DNA from 2 places in the Pseudomonas synxantha genome. Region 2 is predicted to be linked to the other one. Evidence: predicted binding sites of a transcription regulator. Region 2 holds the regulator's gene; the other holds the start of a gene.
The links. Region 2 encodes FliA, which starts transcription of late flagellar genes. Its sites were predicted from a motif close to CTAAAGTTTNNNNNNNNNNNGCCGNTAA; they were not measured.

Region 1 (6,851 bases), 2.3 Mb from region 2:
TTGCCACTCTCAACGTTTTTGTACAGCGTGGCCCCCTCTTGCACCAGCAACGCACTGGTAATGATCACCGGCAGAATCGCGATCACCAGGCACACCATCAAAGTGGTCAAGGAGGTCAGGTTGCGGTTCCAGCCAAGCCGTTGTTGCAGGCGGCGTTGCATGGGGGCAAAGATAATGCCGAGGATTACTGCCCAGAACACCGCGCCGTAGAACGGCAGCAATATCCAGATAAAAGCGATGGTTACCAGGGCCAGCAGCAACAACAGGGTCTTGAATTGCAGGTTGGTTTGATTCATGTCCGATCCATGTCAAAAAAGCAGAGGGCCGGTGTCGGCCCTGTTGCTTAGTCCGCGGCGATACCTGGGAGTGCCCTTGTTTATCGAACAAGCATAGACCGCCTTGTTTAGACTTGGATCAATGAACCGCGCCCGCCCCTGTACTACCCTCGCGGCTTTTTGCGACCCACACCCATGCCACCTATCATTGCCCCCGAACTGCTCGCTCCTGCCGGCACACTGAAGAACATGCGCTACGCCTTCGCCTACGGCGCCGATGCGGTCTATGCCGGCCAGCCGCGCTACAGCCTGCGGGTGCGCAACAACGAGTTCGACCATGCCAACCTGGCCCTGGGTATCCGGGAAGCCCATGACCAGGGCAAGCGCTTCTACGTGGTGGTGAACATCGCGCCGCACAACGCCAAGCTCAAGACCTTCCTCAAGGACCTGGCGCCTGTGATCGCCATGGGCCCGGATGCACTGATCATGTCCGACCCGGGACTGATCATGCTGGTGCGCCAGCACTTTGCGCAGATGCCGATTCACCTGTCGGTGCAGGCCAATACGGTGAACTGGGCCAGCGTGGCGTTCTGGCAGCAACAAGGGATTTGCCGGGTGATCCTGTCGCGGGAGCTGTCCCTGGAAGAGATCGATGAAATCCGCCAGCACGTACCGGCCATGGAGCTGGAAGTGTTCGTACATGGCGCCTTGTGCATGGCCTATTCCGGACGTTGCCTGCTGTCGGGCTACATGAACAAGCGCGACGCCAACCAAGGCACCTGCACCAACGCCTGCCGCTGGAAATACCAGGCCACGCCCGCGGTGGAGAATGCGACCGGCGATATCGTCCAGCAATATCAGCCCACGCTGGGGATCGGCACGCCAACCGAGCACGTATTCCTGCTGCAGGAAGCCAATCGCCCCGATGAATCAATGCCTGCCTTCGAAGACGAACATGGCACCTACATCATGAACGCCAAGGACTTGCGCGCGGTGCAGCATGTGGAGCGCCTGACGCAGATGGGCGTGCACTCGTTGAAGATCGAAGGCCGCACCAAATCCCACTTCTATTGCGCACGCACCACCCAGGTGTACCGCCAGGCCATCGATGACGCGGTGGCCGGACGCGCCTTTGATCGCAGCTTGATGACCAACCTTGAGTCCCTGGCCCAGCGCGGCTACACCGAAGGTTTCCTGCGCCGTCATGTACATGATGAATACCAGAACTACCAGAACGGCAGCTCGGTGTCCGAGCGACAGCAGTTTGTCGGTGAGTTGACCGGCGAGCGTCGTGGCGAGTTGGCAGAGGTCAAGGTGAAGAATCGTTTTGCCGTTGGCGATCACTTGGAATTAATGACGCCGGCCGGCAACTTTCACTTTGACCTGGCCACCTTGCGCAACGCCAAGGATGAAGCCATTGAGGTGGCACCGGGGGACGGGCACACCGTGTATGTGCCCTTGCCGGCCGAGATGGACCTGCGTTTTGGCCTGCTGATGCGCGACCTGTGAAGGGTCAGATCCTGAACTGACCGACCAACTGCCCCAGGCGCTGGCCCAGATCTGCCAAGCTGCGGGAGGTCTGGGCACCCAGTTGGGTTTCATCCGCCACGCTGTCCACCGCCACGGCAATCTGATGCACGCTGCGGTTGATCTCTTCAGCCACGGCGGTTTGCTCCTCGGCAGCGCTGGCGATCTGCGCATTCATCGAGTTGATTGTGCCGATCAACTGGGCCATGGTGTCCAGGGACGCCCCGGCCTGGTTGGCCTGGGCCGAGGTGCCATCGCCGGCATCGCTGGAGCGGCGCATTGCGTCCACGGCTGCCTCGGTGCCTTTTTGCAGGCGGTCGATCATGCCCTGGATTTCCTGGGTGCTGGTCTGGGTGCGGCTGGCCAGGGCGCGTACTTCATCGGCGACCACGGCAAACCCGCGCCCGGCCTCCCCGGCCCGTGCGGCTTCAATGGCAGCATTGAGCGCCAGCAAGTTGGTTTGTTCGGCGATGGAGCGGATCACGCTGAGCACACTGACAATCGACGACACATCCTGCTGCAGGCTGTCCAGGGACACGCCACTGCTGCGGATATCGTTCACCAGCGCATGGATCTGCGCGATGCTGCCGTCCACCACACGTTTGGCGGCCTGGCCTTCGGCGTCGGTCTGTTGCGCGGCGACAGCGGCGCCTTGGGCACTGCGCGCCACTTCATGGGCAGCGGACGACATCTGGTTGATCGCGGTGGCCACTTGGTCGGTCTCGTGGCGCTGGCGTTCCATGGCTTGCTCGGAACGCTGGGCCTGGTCGGATACCTGGCTGACCAGTCCGGTGAGCTGGGCGGTCATTTCGGTTATCTGGCGCACCAACCCATGGATTTTATCGACAAAGCGATTGAACGCACCGGCCAGGTCGCCCAGCTCATCCTGGCTGGTAATCGCCAGGCGGCGGGTCAGGTCGCCTTCGCCAGCAGCGATGTCGTCGAGATTGGCCTTCATCAGGCTCAGTGGACGCAGGATGGTATTGGCCACCAGCATGCCCACGGCGGCGATTACCAACAGCAATATAACGGCGACGCCGAGGATGCTCAGCAGCACGCCTTCCATGCGTTTCTCCACCTTGGCTTCGACCACCGCCACCTGGGCCTCGATACCGTCCAGGTTCACCGAAGTACCGATGACCATGTCCCACTTGGGCAGGTATTCGGTATAGCCGAGCTTGGGCACCAGTTCGGTCTGGCCGGGCTGGGTCGAGCTGTATTGCAGGTAGTGGGTACCGTCCTTGCCGACTTTAACCAGGTCGCGATTGACGTAGACGCCGTTGGGGTCGCGGTTGTCCTTGAAGCTTTTGCCCACGCCGTCCGGGCTGTTGCCCTTGAACAGGCGGATGGTCTCGGAGTCGTAGCCGAAGAAATAGCCGTCCTTGCCGTAGCTGGTATTGGAGAGCAACTTGACCACCTGCGCCCGCGCCGCGGTGTCGCCGGGGGCTGCCGCATCGTAAAGCGGCTTGATGGTGGTCATGGCCACTTCGACATAACCTTGCAGCGTGGCCTTGGCGTCGTTGAGCAAGCGCTGGCGGGTTTCATCCACTTCGTTGCGCGCCTGGCCCTGGAGAATCCACACGGTGGTCAGGCTGATGACCACGGCAAACAACAATACAGGCACTACGGCAAGGGCCAGGACTTTGGCCTTCAAACTCAGACGCATGGCTTTTCTCTCTTGTTAGTGGCGACTTGAGAGGTTAACGGCCAGGTGCGTGATTTCTGTAGGCGCGAGCTTACTCGCGAAGCACCTGAGAACTCTGCGGGGTTTCAGGTTGTTCGCATTATCGTTGGGGTTTTTCGCGAGCTCGCTCCTACAGGGAATTCATCAGAGCGTCATCGCGGCCAGCCACCCAAACACCAGCAGCGGAATGTTGTAGTGCAGGAAGGTCGGCACCACGGTGTCCCAGATATGGTGGTGCTGGCCATCGACATTCAGGCCGGAGGTGGGCCCGAGGGTGGAATCCGACGCAGGCGAGCCCGCATCGCCCAGCGCACCGGCGGTGCCGACAATGCACACGATGGCCAACGGGCTGAAGCCCAGTTGCACACACAACGGCACGAAAATCGCGGCAAGGATCGGCACCGTGGAAAACGACGAGCCGATGCCCATGGTCACCAGCAGCCCCACCAGCAGCATCAGCAACGCCCCTACCCCACGGCTATGGCCGATAAACGCCGCCGAGGCTTCTACCAGCGAGCGCACGTCACCGGTGGCTTTGAGCACTTCGGCAAAGCCCGACGAGGCGATCATGATGAAACCGATCATCGCCATCATCTTCATGCCTTCAGTGAAGAGGTCATCGGTGTCGCGCCAGCGCACGATGCCCGATACCGAGAAGATCAGGAATCCGGCCAGGGCGCCGATGATCATCGAGTCCAGCCACAGCTGGATGATGAACGCCGAGGCAATCGCCAGGCCGGCCACCAGCAGGGTCAGCGGGTTGTACTGCACCGCCACTTGCTCGACACGCTCGATTTTTTCCAGGTCATACACGCGCTTCTTGCGGTAGCTGATAAACACTGCCACCAGCAGGCCGACCACCATGCCCAGTGCCGGCAGGCCCATGGCGTGGGTGACGTTGACCTGGCTGATATCCACCCCGCTCTTGGCTACGTTGGCCAGCAGGATCTGGTTGAGGAAAATATTGCCGAAACCCACCGGCAGGAACATGTACGGCGTGATCAGGCCGAACGTCATCACGCAGGCGATCAGGCGGCGGTCCAGTTGCAGCTTGGTCAGCACATAAAGCAGCGGCGGCACCAGCAGCGGGATAAACGCAATATGGATCGGCAGGATGTTCTGCGAAGCAATCGCCACCACCCACAACAGGCCGATCAACAACCATTTGACGTGGCTGCCACCGCTGGCTTCCTGGCGATCAACCAGCAGCAAGGCTTTGTCCGCCAGCGCGTGGGCCAAGCCGGACTTGGCAATTGCCACCGCGAAAGCACCAAGCAATGCGTAGGACAAAGCCACGGTTGCGCCGCCACCTAAACCGCCGTTGAAGGCTTTGAGCGTGGCGTCGATCCCCAGGCCACCCGTCAAGCCGCCCACCAGGGCGCCAACAATAATGGCGATGACCACATGCACGCGGGACAGGCTGAGTACCAGCATGGTGCCGACCGCGGCGATGACTGCGTTAATCATGGTTACCTCAAGCAAAAACAAAAAAGACAGGCATGCCCGCGCACGGCCCATGGGAACAGCTGCCGGCGTGCAGGCTTGAAAGAGGTCCTATTAGAGGGCGCGCACTTTGCAGCAGGCAGGCGCGCATGTCAAAAAGCGGCGCCGTTTTTGAAGTTTAAATTGATCGTTTGAATAAAGAACCATGCGTGTCGGCCGATAAGCTGTTTCCATGTGCTTTCAGGTAAGGATGTCCCGATGTCGCTCAGGCAGCTCTCCATTCAATGGAAAATCACCCTGCTCGCGGGCCTGTGCCTGCTGGGGATCGTGACCCTGCTGGTGGGTCTGTCGCTGTATCGCATGGCGCAGAGCTCGGAGCAGGTCAAGGCCTCCAGCATGCAGATGCTGGACGAAGCCGCCCAGGCGCGCATCGAGGCCCAAGGTGAAGTACAGGCGCTGGGCATTCGCCAGCAGTTCATGGATGCCTACCAGTACGGTCACGGCTTTTCCCGCCAGGTACTGTTTCTGCGCGAGCAGGCAGAGAAACGCTTTCTCGATGCCTTCGACACCCGTGAGGACCTGACCCGCCAGGTCAAGGCCGCGCTGCAAGCCAACCCCGACCTGTTGGGTTTGTCCCTGGTGTTCGAAGCCAATGCGCTGGACGGCAAGGACGAGTTGTTCGCCAACCAGCAGGAACTGGGCAGTAATGACAAAGGCCGATTCGCCTTGTACTGGTCGCAGCCGACGCCGGGGAAGATCACTTCGATGGCACTGCCCGAAAGCGACATGACCGACACGTCCGTCAGCCCCAGCGGCGAAAAAGCCAACGCCTGGTTCACCTGCCCGCGCACCACGCTCAAGCCGTGTGTGATCGAACCCTACTTTTATGTGATCGACGGCCAGAACGTGCTGATGACCAGCATCGTGTTCCCGCTGATGGTCAATGGCAAAGTCATCGCCTCACTGTCGGTGGACATCAACCTCAACAGCCTGCAGGCCGTGAGCCAACAGGCCAGCCAGAAGCTGTACGACGGCCAGACCCAGGTCAGCATCCTCAGCCCGACCGGTTTGCTTGCCGGTTATAGTCCGGATGCCAGTAAGCTCAGCCAGCGCCTGGCTCAGGTTGATACGGCCAGCGGCGCGCAGTTGGTCAGCGCCTTGGCCAGCAGTACTCAAACCCACAGCCTGCGTGCCGGTCATCAGCTCAAGGTGCTGGCGCCCTTTGCGCCGATCCCTGGGGGCAAGCCGTGGGGCGTGTTGCTGGATGTACCGGAAAAAGTCCTGGTGGCGCCCGCCGAGGCGTTGAAAACCCAGCTGGACGCTGACAATGCCAAAGGCACCCTGCTGGAGCTCGGCCTGGGTCTGCTGGCCGCTGTGGTAGGCCTGATACTGGTGTGGCTGATGGCGCGCAGCGTGACCCGGCCGATCCTCGGCGTGGCACACATGCTTGAAGATATCGCCAGCGGCGAAGGTGACCTGACCCGGCGCCTGGCCTATGACAAGCAGGACGAACTGGGCCAGTTGGCCGGCTGGTTCAACCGCTTCCTCGACAAGCTGCAACCGATCATTGCCGAGGTCAAACGCTCGGTGCAGGACGCCCGTGGCACCGCCGACCAGTCCGCCGCGATTGCCACGCAAACCAGTGCTGGCATGGAGCAGCAGTACCGCCAGGTGGATCAGGTGGCGACCGCTTCCCACGAAATGAGCGCCACCGCCCAGGACGTTGCCCGCAGCGCCGCCCAAGCTGCCCAGGCCGCTCGCGATGCCGACCAGGCCACACGCGAAGGCTTGACCGTGATCGACCGCACCACCGCCAACATTGGCGACCTCGCCGCCGACATGAGCACCGCCATGACCCAGGTAGAAGGCCTGGCCGCCAACAGCGAGAAAATCGGCTCGGTGCTCGAAGTGATTCGCGGCAT
Region 2 (6,851 bases):
GGTCTTGGTCGAGAAGCCCGGGGCGAAGATCAGGTTGTAGCACTCGGTGTCGGTCAGGCGGTCGGCGGCGTCCTTGTCCATCACGCCGCGCTTGACGGCGATGCCCCGCAGAATGTTCGGGTCCATGCCTTTGCCGTCATCGGTGATCGACAGCAAGATATGGTCGCCTTCCTGCTCCGCCGCCAGGATCACTTTGCCGTTGCGGGACTTGCCCGAGGCTTCGCGTTCTTCCGGGGTTTCGATGCCATGGTCGACGGCGTTGCGCACCAAGTGGACCAGCGGGTCGGCCAAGGCCTCGACCAGGTTCTTGTCGAGGTCGGTTTCTTCGCCCACCAGTTCCAGGTTGATTTCTTTCTTGAGCTGGCGTGCCAGGTCGCGGACCAGGCGCGGGAAACGGCCGAAGACTTTCTTGATCGGCTGCATCCGTGTTTTCATCACGGCGGTCTGCAAGTCAGCGGTGACCACATCGAGGTTCGACACGGCCTTCTGCATGGCTTCGTCGCCGCTGTTCAGGCCCAGGCGCACCAGGCGGTTACGCACCAGCACCAGCTCGCCGACCATGTTCATGATGTCGTCCAGGCGCGCGGTGTCGACGCGCACGGTGGTTTCGGCTTCACTGGCGGGCTTTTCCGCCACCGCCGGCGCCGCTGCACGCGCAGGTGCCGGGGCAGCGGCTGGGGCTGGCTTGGCGACCGGCGCGGCAGCTTTGGCGGCAACCGGTGCGGCGGCGACCGCAGCCGCGGCAGCCGGGGCTACCTCGGTGAACTTGCCTTTGCCATGCAACTCGTCCAGCAAGGCTTCGAACTCGTGATCGGAGATCAGTCCGTCGCCGGCCGGTGCGGCGCTGCTGGCCGCTGGAGCCGCTGGAGCTGCGGCGGCAGTGGCAGTGGCAGCAGTGGCGGCGACTTCCGGCAGGGCTTCGGCTACAAACGTGCCTTTACCATGCAGCTGGTCGAGCAGTGCCTCGAATTCATCATCGGTAATGTCGGTGCTGGCGCTGGCAGCCGGTGCTTCTGGCGCAGCGGGTGCCACGGCATCGGCCGCGAACTGACCCTTGCCATGCAACTGGTCAAGCAGGGATTCAAACTCTGCGTCGGTAATGTCTTCGCTGGTCGGCGTGGCGACAGGCGCCGCCGGGGCTTCGGCTTCGGCCTTGACCGCATTGAGCGAATCGAGCAGCTGTTCGAACTCGCTGTCGGTCACATCCGCCTCGGCCTCCACCACTGGTTCCGGCTCAGCTTGTGCTACCGGCGCAGCCGCGGCCGGTTCCGCCAGGCGCGCCAGGGCCGCCAACAGTTCCGGAGTGGCCGCCGTGATCGGCGCACGTTCGCGCACTTCACTGAACATGCCGTTGACCGCATCCAGTGCTTCTAGAATCACGTCCATCAGTTCCGAGTCGACCTGCCGCTCACCCTTGCGCAGGATGTCGAACACGTTCTCGGCGATGTGACAGCACTCCACCAGCTCATGGAGCTGGAGGAAGCCGGCGCCCCCTTTTACAGTGTGAAAACCGCGAAAAATTGCATTGAGCAGGTTCGCATCATCCGGTCGGCTTTCCAGCTCGACCAGTTGCTCGGACAGTTGCTCTAAAATTTCGCCGGCCTCTACAAGGAAATCCTGAAGGATTTCTTCATCGGCGCCGAAGCTCATGGGTGTGCTCCTTAGAAGCCTAAACTGGATAACAGGTCATCTACGTCATCCTGACCTGACATAACGTCTTCACGTTTATCGGCATGAATCTGCGGACCTTCACCCTTGGCGAGATGTTTTTGTGGATCTTTTTCCGAGAGGATCGCTTCGCGGTCATGCTCGATGCCGGCAAAACGGTCGACCTGGCCGGCCATCAGCACCAATTTGAGCAAGTTGCTTTCCACTTCGGTGACCAACTGGGTCACGCGCTTGATCACCTGGCCGGTGAGGTCCTGGTAATCCTGGGCCAGCAGGATGTCGTTGAGGTTGCTGGCCACCGTGCGGTTTTCCTGTTCGCTGCGCGACAGGAAACCCTCGACCCGACGGGCCAATTCCCGAAACTCTTCAGCCCCCACTTCGCGGCGCATGAAGCGGCCCCAGTCAACGCTCAAGGCCTGGGCTTCGCTGGTCATGCCGTTGACCAGCGGCGTGGCGTTTTCCACCAGGTCCATGGTGCGGTTGGCCGCCGCCTCGGTCAGCCTGACCACATAGGACAGGCGTTCGGTAGCGTCGGTGATTTGCGAAATCTCTTCGGCCTGGGGCATGCGCGGGTCAATCTGAAAATTGACGATCGCACTGTGCAGCTCGCGTGTGAGCTTGCCCACTTCCTGGTACAGGCCGCGATCACGGGTCTGGTTAAGCTCATGGATCAACTGCACCGCATCGGCGAACTGGCCTTTTTCCAGGCTGTCGACCAAGCGGTGAGCATGTTTTTTCAGGGTCGACTCGAAGTCGGCCTGCGATGATTCGTTATGCTCCATAGCTCCCCCGTGGCAGCATCAATGACCGATGCGTTCGAAGATTTTTTCAATCTTCTCTTTCAAGGCCAGTGCAGTGAATGGCTTGACCACGTAGCCGTTGACCCCGGCTTGGGCGGCTTCGATGATCTGTTCACGCTTGGCTTCAGCGGTCACCATCAGCACAGGCAGGCTGCGCAGTTTTTCATCGGCACGTACATGGCGCAGCAGATCGATACCGGTCATGCCCGGCATGTTCCAGTCGGTTACCAGAAAATCGATGCTTCCGCTGTTGAGGATCGGAATCGCCGTGATGCCATCATCCGCCTCGACCGTGTTGGTGAACCCAAGGTCACGCAACAGGTTTTTTATGATCCGCCGCATCGTTGAGAAGTCATCAACGATGAGGATTTTCATGTTCTTGTCCAATTCGACCTCCAAGCAGTCTTAAACGCGCCCAGCACCTGGACGCGCCATTTCAATCAACAGGCGTTACACAAAAAGGACTGCCCAGGGCACCACGGTACGAGCCCGCGAACCTTGCGGCTTCACGGTAGCGTCTGCAGTGTCCCCACACTGCCTGTCAGCGCGCGCGCCACTCTCCCAATCGCCCCCGCAAGCGGGCCGCGCACTGGCTATGCAACTGGCTGACACGCGATTCGCTGACCCCCAGCACCTCACCGATTTCCTTGAGGTTCAGCTCTTCGTCGTAGTACAGCGCCAGTACCAGGCGCTCACGCTCCGGCAAATTGGCAATCGCGTCCGCCAACGCGCTCTGGAAACGTTCGTCTTCCAGGTCGCGAGACGGTTCGAGATGTGCACTCGCGCCGTCCTCGTGCAGCCCTTCGTGTTCGCCGTCCTGCAGCAGGTCGTCGAAACTGAACAGGCGGCTGCCCAAGGTATCGTTCAAAATCCCGTAATAATCGTCGAGACTCAATTGGAGTTCGGCCGCAACTTCATGATCTTTAGCGTCACGACCGGTTTTTGCTTCAATTGCACGAATTGCATCACTGACCATGCGCGTATTGCGGTGTACCGAACGCGGCGCCCAATCCCCTTTACGCACTTCATCGAGCATCGCGCCACGGATACGGATGCCCGCATACGTCTCGAAACTCGCACCCTTGCTCGCGTCGTATTTGGTCGACACTTCGAGCAGGCCGATCATGCCGGCCTGGATCAAGTCCTCGACCTGCACACTGGCCGGCAGGCGCGCCAACAGGTGATAGGCAATGCGCTTGACCAGGGGCGCGTAACGCTCGATCAATTCGCCCTGGCTGTCACGTGCCGACTTTTTGTAAAGGTTGTAGCCGCTGGATGTCATAGCACCGGTCCTGCGCTCGTCTGATGCACCAAACGCTCGACGAAAAATTCCAGATGCCCCCGGGGGTTGGCGGGCAACGGCCAGGTATCGACCTTCTGGGCAATGGCCTTGAACGCCAGTGCGCACTTGGAACGAGGGAACGCTTCGTAGACCGCACGCTGCTTTTGCACGGCCTTGCGCACACACTCGTCGTAAGGAACTGCGCCAACGTATTGTAAAGCCACATCGAGGAAGCGGTCCGTGACCTTGGTCAACTTGGCGAACAGGTTGCGCCCTTCCTGCGGGCTTTGGGCCATGTTGGCCAGCACGCGGAAGCGGTTCATGCCGTAGTCGCGGTTAAGCAGTTTGATCAACGCGTAGGCATCGGTGATCGAAGTGGGCTCGTCGCACACCACCAGCAGCACTTCTTGCGCTGCGCGCACGAAGCTGACCACCGACTCGCCGATCCCGGCGGCAGTGTCGATCACCAGCACATCGAGGTTGTCGCCGATATCGCTGAACGCCTGGATCAGCCCGGCATGCTGCGCGGGGCTCAGGTGCACCATGCTCTGGGTGCCCGAGGCAGCCGGCACGATGCGGATGCCACCGGGACCCTGGAGCAGCACATCGCGCAGCTCACAGCGGCCCTCGATCACATCGGCAAGGGTATGTTTGGGTGTCAGCCCCAGCAGAACGTCCACGTTCGCCAAGCCCAGGTCAGCATCCAGCAGCATGACGCGACGGCCAAGCTCTGCCAGGGCCAGGGACAAATTCACTGACACGTTAGTTTTGCCGACGCCACCTTTGCCGCCGGTCACCGCGATCACCTGTACGGGATGCATGCTGCCCATTTTATTTCTTTACCTTGTCTTGCTTAGACGCAGGCTACATGGCTTGGCCGCGTGAATCGCTTGCAGACCATCGATGTAGGTACATTTCACGGTGTTCATCCTGCCTTAACCGACCCGTTTAGCCGGGTGGTGGTAAAGGTCGGCGAACATATCGGCCATCGCTTCCTCGCTAGGCTCTTCTTGCATTTGCACACTTACGGCACGGCTGACCAACTGATGACGGCGCGGCAGATGCAGATCATCCGGGATCCGCGGCCCGTCGGTCAGGTAGGCGACCGGTAATTCATGGCTGATGGCCAGGCTCAACACTTCGCCCAGGCTCGCAGTTTCATCGAGTTTGGTGAGGATGCAACCGGCCAGGCCGCAACGCTTGTAACTGTGGTAAGCAGCGGTAAGAACCTGTTTCTGGCTGGTGGTTGCAAGCACCAGGTAATTTTTCGACTTGATGCCACGCCCGGCCAGGCTTTCGAGTTGCATGCGCAGCGCCGGATCGCTGGCTTGCAGGCCGGCGGTATCGATCAGCACCACGCGCTTGCGCAGCAGCGGGTCGAGGGCATTGGCCAGGGACTGGCCCGGGTCGACGTGGGTCACCGGCACATTGAGGATGCGCCCCAGGGTCTTGAGCTGCTCCTGGGCGCCGATGCGGTAGCTGTCCATGCTCACCAGAGCGATATTCTGTGCGCCGTACTTGAGCACATAACGGGCGGCCAGCTTGGCCAGGGTGGTGGTCTTGCCCATGCCGGCGGGGCCGACCATGGCAATCACACCGCCCTCTTCCAGAGGTTCGATTTCCGGCGTAGCGATCATGCGTGCCAAGTGCGCCAGCAGCATGCGCCAGGCCTGGCGGGGTTCTTCGACTTCGGCGGTCAAGGCCAGCAAATCGCGGGACAACGGGCCGGACAGGCCGATGCGTTGCAGGCGACGCCAGAGGTTGGCCTGTTGCGGCTTGCTGCCTTGCAGTTGCGTCCAGGCCAGCGAGCCCAGCTGCACTTCGAGCAATTCGCGCAGGCCGTTGAGTTCAAAGCGCATCGAGTCGAACACACGTTGGTCGACAGCGGCGGCCGGGGCTGGCGCAGCTGGACGCGGTGGCTCGACGAACGTCGGTTCTACCAGCGGCTCGGCAGCCGTCAACGGCAGGCCGGCGAACAATTGGCGATTGGTGCTGGCGTCGCTGTCGCCACGCATGCTCAGTTCAGCCTGGGCCGACACAATGCGCGAGGCAGTCTTGCGCAACTCGTCTTCGAGTTCCATGTTCGGCACACGCGGGGCCAGGGCCTGGGGCGTGTAATCCAGCGCAGCCGTCAGCTCGACACCGCCGGCAATCCGACGGTTACCGATAATCGCGGCGTCGGCGCCCAGCTCATCACGGACCAGTTTCATGGCCTGACGCATATCGGCGGCGAAAAAACGCTTAACTTGCATAACCCACTACCTCAGCCATTGGGCCCTACTGTCGCGACGATAGTCACTTGCTTATTGTCAGGAATTTCCTGGTAAGCCAACACGTGCAAATTCGGTACAGCCAAGCGTCCAAACCGCGACAACATCGCCCGAACCGGACCGGCCACCAAAAGAATGACCGGGTTGCCCTGCATTTCCTGGCGCTGCGCGGCATCGATCAACGAACGCTGCAGCTTTTCAGCCATGCTTGGCTCCAGCAAAACACCTTCTTCCTGGCCCTGACCGGCCTTCTGAATACTATTGAGCAATATTTGTTCCAACCTTGGCTCCAAGGTGATAACAGGCAGCTCAGACTCAATGCCTACAATGCTTTGCACGATTGCACGGGACAATCCGACGCGCACCGCCGCCACCAGCGCGGCAGTATCTTGACTCTTGGCGGCATTGTTGGCGATGGCCTCGGCAATGCTGCGAATGTCGCGCACCGGCACCTGTTCGGCCAGCAGCGCCTGCAACACCTTGAGCAATTGCGACAGCGTCAGCACGCCCGGCACCAGCTCTTCGGCCAGTTTCGGCGACGACTTGGCCAGCAGGCCCATCAATTGCTGGACTTCCTCATGGCCGATCAGCTCGTGGGAGTGTTTGTAGAGAATCTGGTTGAGGTGGGTGGCGACCACCGTACTGGCATCGACCACGGTGTAACCCAGGGACTGCGCCTGGCTGCGCTGGCTGACTTCGATCCACACCGCTTCCAGGCCAAAAGCCGGATCTTTGGCGGTGATGCCGTTGAGGGTACCGAACACCTGGCCGGGGTTGATCGCCAGTTCGCGGTCCGGGTAGATCTCGGCTTCGGCGAGGATCACACCCATC

Region 1: BLU48_RS32800 (methyl-accepting chemotaxis protein) is a predicted target of FliA. The motif match lies at 3,503-3,530, and genes of this name have one in related genera.

Annotation. Positions count from the first base shown of each region.
Region 1 covers NZ_LT629786.1:3,124,077-3,130,927, forward strand. The annotation lists gene BLU48_RS14470 (AI-2E family transporter) at 1-296, opposite strand, end outside; gene trhP (prephenate-dependent tRNA uridine(34) hydroxylase TrhP) at 471-1,784, shown strand; gene BLU48_RS32800 (methyl-accepting chemotaxis protein) at 1,789-3,468, opposite strand; gene BLU48_RS14485 (Na+/H+ antiporter family protein) at 3,631-4,950, opposite strand; gene BLU48_RS32805 (methyl-accepting chemotaxis protein) at 5,188-6,851, shown strand, end outside.
Region 2 covers NZ_LT629786.1:868,485-875,335, reverse strand. The annotation lists gene BLU48_RS04200 (chemotaxis protein CheA) at 1-1,650, opposite strand, end outside; gene BLU48_RS04195 (protein phosphatase CheZ) at 1,662-2,450, opposite strand; gene BLU48_RS04190 (chemotaxis response regulator CheY) at 2,469-2,843, opposite strand; gene fliA (RNA polymerase sigma factor FliA) at 3,010-3,750, opposite strand; gene fleN (flagellar synthesis regulator FleN) at 3,747-4,580, opposite strand; gene flhF (flagellar biosynthesis protein FlhF) at 4,686-6,002, opposite strand; gene flhA (flagellar biosynthesis protein FlhA) at 6,014-6,851, opposite strand, start outside.